4 regions of the Micromonospora sp. CA-269861 genome follow, and region 4 is predicted to be linked to each of the others. Evidence: riboswitches for the same ligand, from Rfam matches in the RefSeq annotation. Region 4 holds a riboswitch; each other region holds the start of a gene.
What was found. Region 4 has a riboswitch for cyclic di-AMP ahead of ACQP0U_RS09970 (C39 family peptidase). Riboswitches for the same ligand answer to the same signal wherever they lie in the genome.

Region 1 (2,192 bases), 3.3 Mb from region 4:
GAGGCGGTGGTCGCCCTGCACACCGGCTCGCTCGCCCTGCTCTCCGACGCCGGCCACATGTTCACCGACGTGCTCGGCATCGGGATGGCGCTCGCCGCGATCACGGCGACCCGGCGGGCCACCGGCGACCCGCAGCGCACCTTCGGGCTCTACCGACTCGAGGTGCTCGCCGCGCTGGCCAACGCCGTCCTGCTCTCCGGCGTCGCGATCTACGTGGTGATCGAGGCGATCCGTCGCTTCGGCGACCCCCACCAGGTCATCGCCGGCCCGATGCTCGCGGTGGCCGTGCTCGGTCTGCTCGCGAACATCGCCGCCTTCGCCCTGCTGCGCGCCGGGGCCCGGGAGAGCATCAACCTCCAGGGCGCCTACCTGGAGGTGCTCGGCGACCTGCTCGGCTCACTCGGCGTCATCGGCGCGGCGCTGCTCATCACCGTCACCGACTGGTGGTGGGCCGACCCCCTCGTCGCGGTCGCCATCGGCGTGTTCATCCTGCCGCGCACCTGGCGGCTGGCCCGCGCCGCCGTCCGTATCCTCGTGCAGGCCGCCCCGGAGCACCTTCAGGTGACAGCCGTGCACGACCGGCTGGCCGCGGTCCCCGGTGTCGTCGAGGTGCACGACCTGCACGTCTGGACGCTCACCTCGGGCATGGAGGTGGCCTCCGCACACCTGACCATGGCACCCGGCGCGGAGGTCGGCGCGGTGCTCACCGCGGCGCGTACGGCCCTGCACGACGACTTCCGCATCGAGCACGCCACGTTGCAGATCGAGCCCGGCGCCGCCTCCGGAGCGTGCGGCTCCATCGAATGGTGACGCGGCCGTAATTTTCCGTGGTGACGCACGCACCGTCCGTCACATTGGCTGCAGCAGCCCCATCGGCACCGGTAGGCTCGGTCCCGGCCTCCACCAGGCGGCGCCTTCCCGGCGCCGGTGGTGGTCGCCGCCTAATCGCCCAGCTGGGCGAACCGGGGAACCACGTTCCTGGGGTGCATCCGCGTCAGCGGTAGGGATCTTCCGTCCCGAACCCGTCAGCTAACCCGGTCGGCGGCTGACGGAAGGACATGCGCAGTGGCACCAGCACGACCACCCGCCGCCAGACTGGCGGCCCTGATCGTCGCGATGTTCGCCCTCGGCGTCGCGCTTCCGGCCGGCACCGCCTCGGCCGCTCCCCCGACCGGCCTGCGGGCCGCCGCACCCGACTCCGACGAGGAGGGCGGCACCCCGGCGTTGCGCGCCCAACTCGAGGCGGCCAGCAAGGGCTACCTGGACGCGAAGCGCGCCCTGGACACCTCCCTGCAACGGCAGCAGCAACTCGCCACCCAGCTCAAGACCATCGAGGTCGAGATCGACCAGCGCAACGGCAAGGTCGGCGAGATCGCCGAGGTGGCGTACCGCACCGGCCGGCTCGGCGCGATGTCGGCGCTGCTCAACAGCAACACCCCGGAAGGCTTCATGGACCGGGCGGCCGCACTGGACGCGGTGGCCGCCAACGAGGACCGGGTGCTGCGCGACCTGCTGGACAGCAAGGACAAGGCCAACCGCACCCGGGTCGCCCTGGACGGCGAGATCAACGAACAGCGCAAGCAGGTCGCGGTGATGGCCAAGCGCAAGGAACAGGCCGAACGGGCCCTGACCGTCGCCACCGCACCCAAGCCGCAGACCACCGCCGACAGCGGCTCCAACCGGGGCACCTCCAGCGCCAACGCGAAGGCCGCGCCGCGCAACTCCGACGGCTCCTGGCCCTCCGAGTCGTGCAGTGTCAACGACCCCACGCCGGCCAACGGCTGCATCACCCCGCGCACCCTGCACGCGCTCAACCAGGCCAAGGCCGCGGGCTTCACCAGGTACGTCTCGTGCCACCGCCCCAGCGGCTCCGGTGAACACCCGAAGGGCCGGGCCTGCGACTTCGCGGCACAGAAGAACGGCTTCGGCGGGAACGCCACCGGCGGCGACAAGACGTACGGCAACAACCTGGCCGCCTACTTCATCCGCAACGCGGACCGGCTCGCCGTGCTCTACGTGATCTGGTACAGGCAGATCTGGCTGCCCAGCAGCGGGTGGAAGTCCTACAGCGGGGCGAACGGCACCCCGTCCACCGACCACACCAACCACGTACACCTGTCGGTCTACTGACCCACGCTCGGTGATGCCGGTGAGTCATCGTGATGGCTCACCGGCATCACGTGCGTCCGGGG
Region 2 (2,192 bases), 2.1 Mb from region 4:
TCGGGCTGCTCACGCACTCCACCGCCGGTTTCATCGACCCGGGCTTCTCCGGTCACGTGACGCTGGAACTCTCGAACGTGGCGAACCTGCCGATCACCCTGTGGCCGGGCATGAAGATCGGGCAGCTCTGCATCTTCCGGCTCTCCTCGCCGGCCGAGCACCCGTACGGCTCGGTGGTCTACGGCTCGCGCTACCAGGGCCAGCGGGGGCCGACGCCCAGCCGCGCCTGGCAGCACTGGCGCACCTGGCCAACGCGCTGAGGCACCCCACTCGCTGGAACCAGAACGACGAGGGCCCGCCGCGACGGATCGCGACGGGCCCTTCGGTCACCCGGGGTCAGCCCGGGCGGCCGTAGCTGTGGATCGGGCCGTCGTCGACCTTCTTCATCTTGACCGGTTGACCGGCCTGCGAGGCGTGCACCACCCAGCCGTTGCCGACGTACATGCCGACGTGGTGAATGTCGCTGTAGTAGAAGACCAGGTCGCCGGGGCGCAGGTCGCCCCTGCTGACGTTCTTGGTGACGCGGCTCTGCGCGGCGGCGTTGTGCGGCAGCGACACGCCGGCCTTCGCCCAGGCGGCCAGCATCAGCCCGGAGCAGTCGTACGAGTTCGGGCCCTCGGCACCCCAGACGTAGGGCTTGCCGATCTGCGCGCAGGCGAACTTGACCGCCGTGCCCGCGGCGCCGCCGGGGTAGCTACCCGGGCAGGGTGCCGGGCGCAGTGGACCGCCGCCGCCGTTGCCGTACACCTTGAGGCGCAGCTTCTGCAGACGGTCGATCTCTTCGTTGATCTGCTTCTTCTTAGCCGCCAACTGCGCTTCGGTGCGGGTCAGCTGGGCCACCATCTCGTCCAGCGGCGCCTTCTGCGCGGCCAGCTGGTCGCGCAGGTCGGCGACCTGGCGTACGTCCTTCTGCTGGTTGTGCGCGAAGCGGTCGAGCATTTCGAGCTGGCCGACCACCTCGCTGGGCGACCGGCTGCCCAGCACCGCGTTCACGGTCGAGACGTTCTCACCCTTGTAGGCGCGTACGGCCAGGGCGCTGACCTTGTCCATCGCGGCGTCGACCTGGCGCTCCAGCGGGGTGATCCGGGCGGCCAGCGCGTCGGCCTGCTTGCGCTTGGCGACGAGGTCGGTGCGGGTGGCGTTGTGCCGTTCGATGATCGGTTCGAGCTTGTTCCAGTCGGCGTCGATCTGGCGCTCGATCTCGGCGACGGACGGGTCGGCGTGGGCAGCCGTGGCGCTGCCGGTCAGTACGACGGCGATGCCGGCCAGCGCGGCGAGTGCGGTGGTGAAGCGGGACCAGCGTGGGCGCGGCACGATCGACGCCGGGCCGGCTGATGCCGACCGCTCGGACGACGGCCGCGGGGCATGGAGTGCCACCGGGGTTCCGTACTCCTTCTTCCTGACCGCCTACCGGGTTAGCTGACGGGTTCGGGCGGGAAGTCGGCGCCCTACCGCAATGGCTGCGGATTCACCCCGAGGGACCTGGGTCCCCGGTTCGCTCGGAAACGACTCGGCGGTGTCGGTCCGTTACCGCCCGGGCTGGGCGGAGCTGCTGTCGGGCCGACGAATGACCAGAGTAGAGACGCTTGTTACCGATCCGCAACCCGTGCGGCCGTGACACTCCGTACCGATTGGGCGAGGTCACCGACCGTGTGTGAAGAATTCTTTCCACATACTTCGATAGATAGAAAGGTATTGACGTGACCTCCCGGGCGGCGCGATGGTGACCTGACCTCACTCCGCGAGAATCTAGGGGGTTCGATGCACCATCCAACCCTGTCGACCGGCTGGCGCGCACTGCTCGCCACCACCGTCGTCGCCGCCGCGTCCGCGGTGCCACTCTCCGTCGGCCCGGCCGCCGCCGCACCCACCACCGACCGCCAGCAGCAGTACGCCGCCGCAGCCACCGAGTACGGCGTGCCGACAGTCGTGCTGCTCGGCGTCTCCTACCTGGAGTCGCGCTGGGACACCAACGCCGGCACACCGAGCACCAGTGGCGGCTACGGCCCCATGCACCTGACCGACGCCCGGCACGTCGCCGCCCTACCGGAACGCGGTCACCACGACACCGGCGACGAGGACCCCCGCGGCGACGACTCCCGTTCCGCCCGGGTGCCCGCACCTCGGCCGGTGGAGGCTCCCGCGCCGTCCACCGCCGCGTTGCAGACCGTTGACGCCGCCGCCACGCTCAC
Region 3 (2,192 bases), 1.6 Mb from region 4:
CCTGGGCAGCCTGGTGCTGACCGGCGTGCTCGCCACCATCGCCACGGCCGCGACCCACCTCACCGGCTTCGGCAGCGAAGACGCCACCACCCTGTCGATGTTCCAGGGCGACGTGGACCTGCACGGTCTGCTGCTCGCCGGGATCATCATCGGATCGCTCGGGGTGCTCGACGACGTGACGGTCACCCAGGCGGCCACCGTCACCGAGCTGGCGAACGCCAACCCCGGGCTGAGCCGGTTGCAGCTGTACCGTGCGGCCACCCGGGTCGGCCGCGCGCACATCGCCTCCACTGTCAACACCATCGTGCTGGCGTACGCGGGCGCGTCGCTGCCCCTGCTGCTCCTGCTCACCGCCGACTCGCGACCGATCGGGCAGATCCTCACCAGCGAGTTCCTCGCGCAGGAGATCGTCCGCAGCGCGGTCGCCACCCTCGGTCTGATCGCCGCCGTGCCGCTGACCACCGGGCTGGCCGCGGTGGTGACCGCCGCCGGACGCGCCGATGCGACGGCGTCCACCGATGCTCCCGCCCCGCGACCCCAGCCGGACCGCTCGGAGGCGCTGGCGGCACTCATCTCACCGCGAACGGCCGGCTCCGACGAGCCGGACCAGCCGCGGACCACACCCCCATCCGAGGCCACCGACAGGTGGCCGGAGTCGAACAGGAGCACGGATACGGCATGGTGACACTCCTCAGCGTGACCAGATCGGGCATCCACCCTGAGAACCACGTCACTGGTCACTTAACGCTATGGCGAAATGACGCATTTGGTCGGCATCCAGGCGTAGCTCACCCGGTCGACTCTCGGGTAACCTCGCTGCCGGTTACCGATGAAGGCGCGAAGCGGCGCCTGCGGTGCCACCGCCCAATCGCCAACCGGCGAGCCGGGGACCCAGGTACGTGGGGTGAATCCGCGTCAGCGGTAGGGGCCACTTCCGCCCCGAACCCGTCAGCTAACCCGGTCGGCGGTCGACGGAAGGGAACATTGTGACGGCACCCCTACGCCGCTGGTTGACACCCGTGGTGGCCGTGATCGCCGCACTGACCGTGCTCGCCGGGCCCCTCCCGGCGCAGGCCGCCCCGACGAATCCCACACCGTCCGGGCACGAGGAGGACGGCGAGCCCAAGCTGCTCAACGACGTCATCGAGCAGGCCAACCGCGACTACTCCGCCGCCAAGTCCAAACTGGACAAGTCCAAGAAGCGGCAGGGCGAGTTGGCGCTGGAGGTCAACCGGGCCAAGGCCGACCTGGACGCGTTGGCCCCGCAGGTCGGGCAGATCGCCGCCCAGGCGTACCGGACCGGTCGGATCGGCGCGGTCGCGATGCTGCTGGAGAGCGAAGCGCCCGACTCGTTCGTCCAGCGCGCCGGGATGCTCGACGAGATGAACATGGTCAACGAGAAGAAGCTCTCCGAGGTCAACGAGGTGAAGGCCCGCGCCGAGCAGGCCAAGCTGGCCCTCGACACCGAGGTCCGCGAGCAGCAGAAGCAGACCGCCCTGATGGCGAAGCGGAAGAGCGAGGCCGACAAGGCGCTCTCCCTCGTCGGCGGCAAGGGTTTCACCGGCGGGCTGGTGGATGCCACCTCCAAGGTCGCGAAGATCGGCCCTGGTCGCACGGCCGACGGTGACTGGAAGCCCCAGTCGTGCAGCGAGAACGACCCCACCACGTCCGGCTGCGTCACCCCGCGCACGCTGCACGCGTACAAGGAGGTCAAGGCGGCCGGCTTCAACCGGTTCGTCGGCTGCTACCGCTCCGGCGGGCCGTGGGAGCACCCGAAGGGCCGCGCCTGCGACTGGTCGCTCCAGAAGAGCGGCTTCTCGCCGTGGCACAACAACGACACCCGGACGTACGGCAACAACGTCGCCGCGTTCCTCATCCGTAACGCCGACCGGCTCGGCATCTACTACGTGATCTGGAACCGGCAGATCTGGTTCCCGGCCACCGGCTGGAGCTCGTACAGCGGGCCGTCGAACCACACCGACCACGTTCACATGTCGCTGCTCTGACCCGCACGATCCCCGTCGAGGGCCGTTCCGTGTGACGCGGAGCGGCCCTCGTCGCGTCAGACGGTGGCGGGGTCGGTCGACTCCAGCGATCCGGTCGGGGCGTCCAGCGTCGCGAAGCCAGCCGGCACGGCGGCCACCGGGCGCACCGCTCCGGCGGCCAGCCGGTAGGACACCCCCACCACCGCG
Region 4 (2,192 bases):
GACCGCTCAGGAGGAGATGGAGCGGGCCTGGACCGGGTACGACGAGGCGGACACCGCCGCGCGTCGCTTCGCGGGCGCCGGGGCGTTGCCCACCCCGCAGACCCCGCACACCCCCACCGAGTACGCCGCCCGGGAACGCTATCTGCACCGCGCGGCGATGGCGGCGTACTGGCGGGGCGACCTGACCATGGCGCAGCTCGGCGACGTGTTCGGGCACCGGCACGGCTGGGATCCCCGGCGACACCCGGTCGAGCAGGAGGTGCTGATCAGCCGTGTGGTCCGGGATGCGCGGCTGGCGGACTACCAGGTGGCCGCCGGCCGTGAGCGGGCCGCCTGGCGGGCCGCGGAGTTGGCCGCCGAGTCGGCTCGTACCCTCGCCGAGGAGGCGTACGCGGCGGCAGCCCGGCTGCGTCCGACCCCGGTGCCCGCGCGCCGGACGGTGGCCGGGGCGTTGCGTCCCGCCGTCGTGGCACGCTGGCGCCCGGCCCGGGTGGGTTGAGCCCGATCCGTTATGTGAGGCCGGTCACGTAATTGTGGAATCGGACGCCCGACGCGATCCGCGTCATTGTTCCCGCGATTGTGGTCGCGTTCTTTCCGGCCTGTCCGGTTGTCGCCCGCAGGCGTCGCCGTAACCGGTTGTCCCATCGAGTCACATCATCGGCAATACGCGCAGAAATTGTCGTGCCGATTGGGGTTTACGCAGGTGAACCTGGCTTGGCAGGGCGCGAAGCGGCCAGTAGTGTCGTCCCGTCCGGTGCGGTAACCGATCGCAAGACGCGACGCCGCACCGACCCGCTCAATCGTGATCAACGAACCGGGGACCCACCAGTAAGTCCGGGGTGAATCCGCGAGCCACGGCCCGCGGTAGGGCGATCTTCCCGCCCGAATCCGTCAGCTAACCCGGTAGGCGGTGTCGGAAGGAGTCAACTCCTCGTGCAGCACCTTTCCACCCCTCGGTTGTTCCCTCGCCTCCACGGCGCGGCGGTGCACCCGCTCATTCGTCAAGCGACGGTGAGCTGACCCCCGGGTCATCGCCTTCCCCGCCCGGCCACGCCGGGCGTTCCCCTGAGCGGTTCACCATCCGCGGACCACGGTCCGCGCGCTGGCGCCTGCCCGGATACCGGTCCGGCCCCGGTGTGCCGCTCTCCCCCCGATCCGTGGAGGACCCCGTGAAGCACACCCTGCAGCGTCAGCTCCGCCGCCTCGCCACCGAGCGCCCGTACCAGATCGTTGCCGCCTCCGCCGCGGCCCTCGCGATCGCCACCACCACCGGCGCCCTGCTCACCACGGCCGACGACGCCCCGGCCAGCCAGCGCACCGCGACCACTGTCGCCGAGATGCGCAGCGACGTCGCCGCCTCCCGCAGCGAGGTTCGGGACGCGTCCCCCTCGGCCACCGCCGCGCCGACCACGGCCGCCCCGGCCACCAGCGCCGCGTCACCCGCCGCCAAGGCCAAGAGCAACCCGGACCTCACCCGTAAGCCGACGCCGCCGAAGCCCCCCGCGACGAAGGTCCTCGACTACGACTACGAGGCGCAGAACACCTACTACAACTGCGGGCCGGCGGCCACCCGGAACGCGCTCAGCGCCGCCGGCGTCGACCGCACGCAGGAGGAGCTCGGCGCCGAGCTGGGCACCACCGAGATGGGCACCAACTCGGCCGAGGACACCACCCGGGTGCTCAACGCCGAGGTGAAGGGTTCCCCGTACCGGACCCGGATGTTCCCCGGCGCGCCCAGCCCGGCGCAGATGGACCGGCTCCAGGCCGACGTCGTGAAGGCCATCACCGACGGCCGCGGCGTGGTGGCCAACGTCGTCGGGGACGCCTCCGACACCGACGGCGGCTGGCACTCCTACGGCGGCGGGCACTACATCGCCGTCGTGGGCTACAAGGACAACGGTCGCACCGTGCGGATCGCCGACTCGGCGAACCCGGCCGACCCGTCGTACTGGATCACCACGATCGACCTGGCCAACTGGATCACCAGCCGGGGCTACTCCGCCTGACCCGGGCACGCTGACCACCGCGGGCGCCGTCTCTCACGAGGAGACGGCGCCCGCGGTGTCTTCGTCGACGGGTCAGTACGTGATGAAGCTGTACAGCGCCTTGTGGTTCGACTTCGTCCCGACGACCGTGTGGTCGACGGCGGACGATTGCACGCTGCCCTTGACGAACAAATAGTCAATCTTGCT

Region 1: linked by a shared signal. The riboswitch ahead of ACQP0U_RS25105 (coiled-coil domain-containing protein) and the one ahead of ACQP0U_RS09970 (C39 family peptidase) in region 4 are both predicted to bind cyclic di-AMP.
Region 2: linked by a shared signal. The riboswitch ahead of ACQP0U_RS00450 (NlpC/P60 family protein) and the one ahead of ACQP0U_RS09970 (C39 family peptidase) in region 4 are both predicted to bind cyclic di-AMP.
Region 3: linked by a shared signal. The riboswitch ahead of ACQP0U_RS02635 (coiled-coil domain-containing protein) and the one ahead of ACQP0U_RS09970 (C39 family peptidase) in region 4 are both predicted to bind cyclic di-AMP.

What each region holds. Positions count from the first base shown of each region.
Region 1 covers NZ_CP192014.1:5,498,726-5,500,917, forward strand. The annotation lists gene ACQP0U_RS25100 (cation diffusion facilitator family transporter) at 1-810, shown strand, start outside; cyclic di-AMP (ydaO/yuaA leader) riboswitch at 929-1,060, shown strand; gene ACQP0U_RS25105 (coiled-coil domain-containing protein) at 1,066-2,130, shown strand.
Region 2 covers NZ_CP192014.1:93,441-95,632, reverse strand. The annotation lists gene dcd (dCTP deaminase) at 1-260, shown strand, start outside; gene ACQP0U_RS00450 (NlpC/P60 family protein) at 337-1,377, opposite strand; cyclic di-AMP (ydaO/yuaA leader) riboswitch at 1,391-1,526, opposite strand; gene ACQP0U_RS00445 (hypothetical protein) at 1,762-2,192, shown strand, end outside.
Region 3 covers NZ_CP192014.1:556,279-558,470, reverse strand. The annotation lists gene ACQP0U_RS02640 (YibE/F family protein) at 1-685, shown strand, start outside; cyclic di-AMP (ydaO/yuaA leader) riboswitch at 852-982, shown strand; gene ACQP0U_RS02635 (coiled-coil domain-containing protein) at 987-2,006, shown strand; gene ACQP0U_RS02630 (carbonic anhydrase) at 2,063-2,192, opposite strand, start outside.
Region 4 covers NZ_CP192014.1:2,167,221-2,169,412, forward strand. The annotation lists gene ACQP0U_RS09965 (hypothetical protein) at 1-499, shown strand, start outside; cyclic di-AMP (ydaO/yuaA leader) riboswitch at 784-925, shown strand; gene ACQP0U_RS09970 (C39 family peptidase) at 1,158-2,006, shown strand; gene ACQP0U_RS09975 (hypothetical protein) at 2,079-2,192, opposite strand, start outside.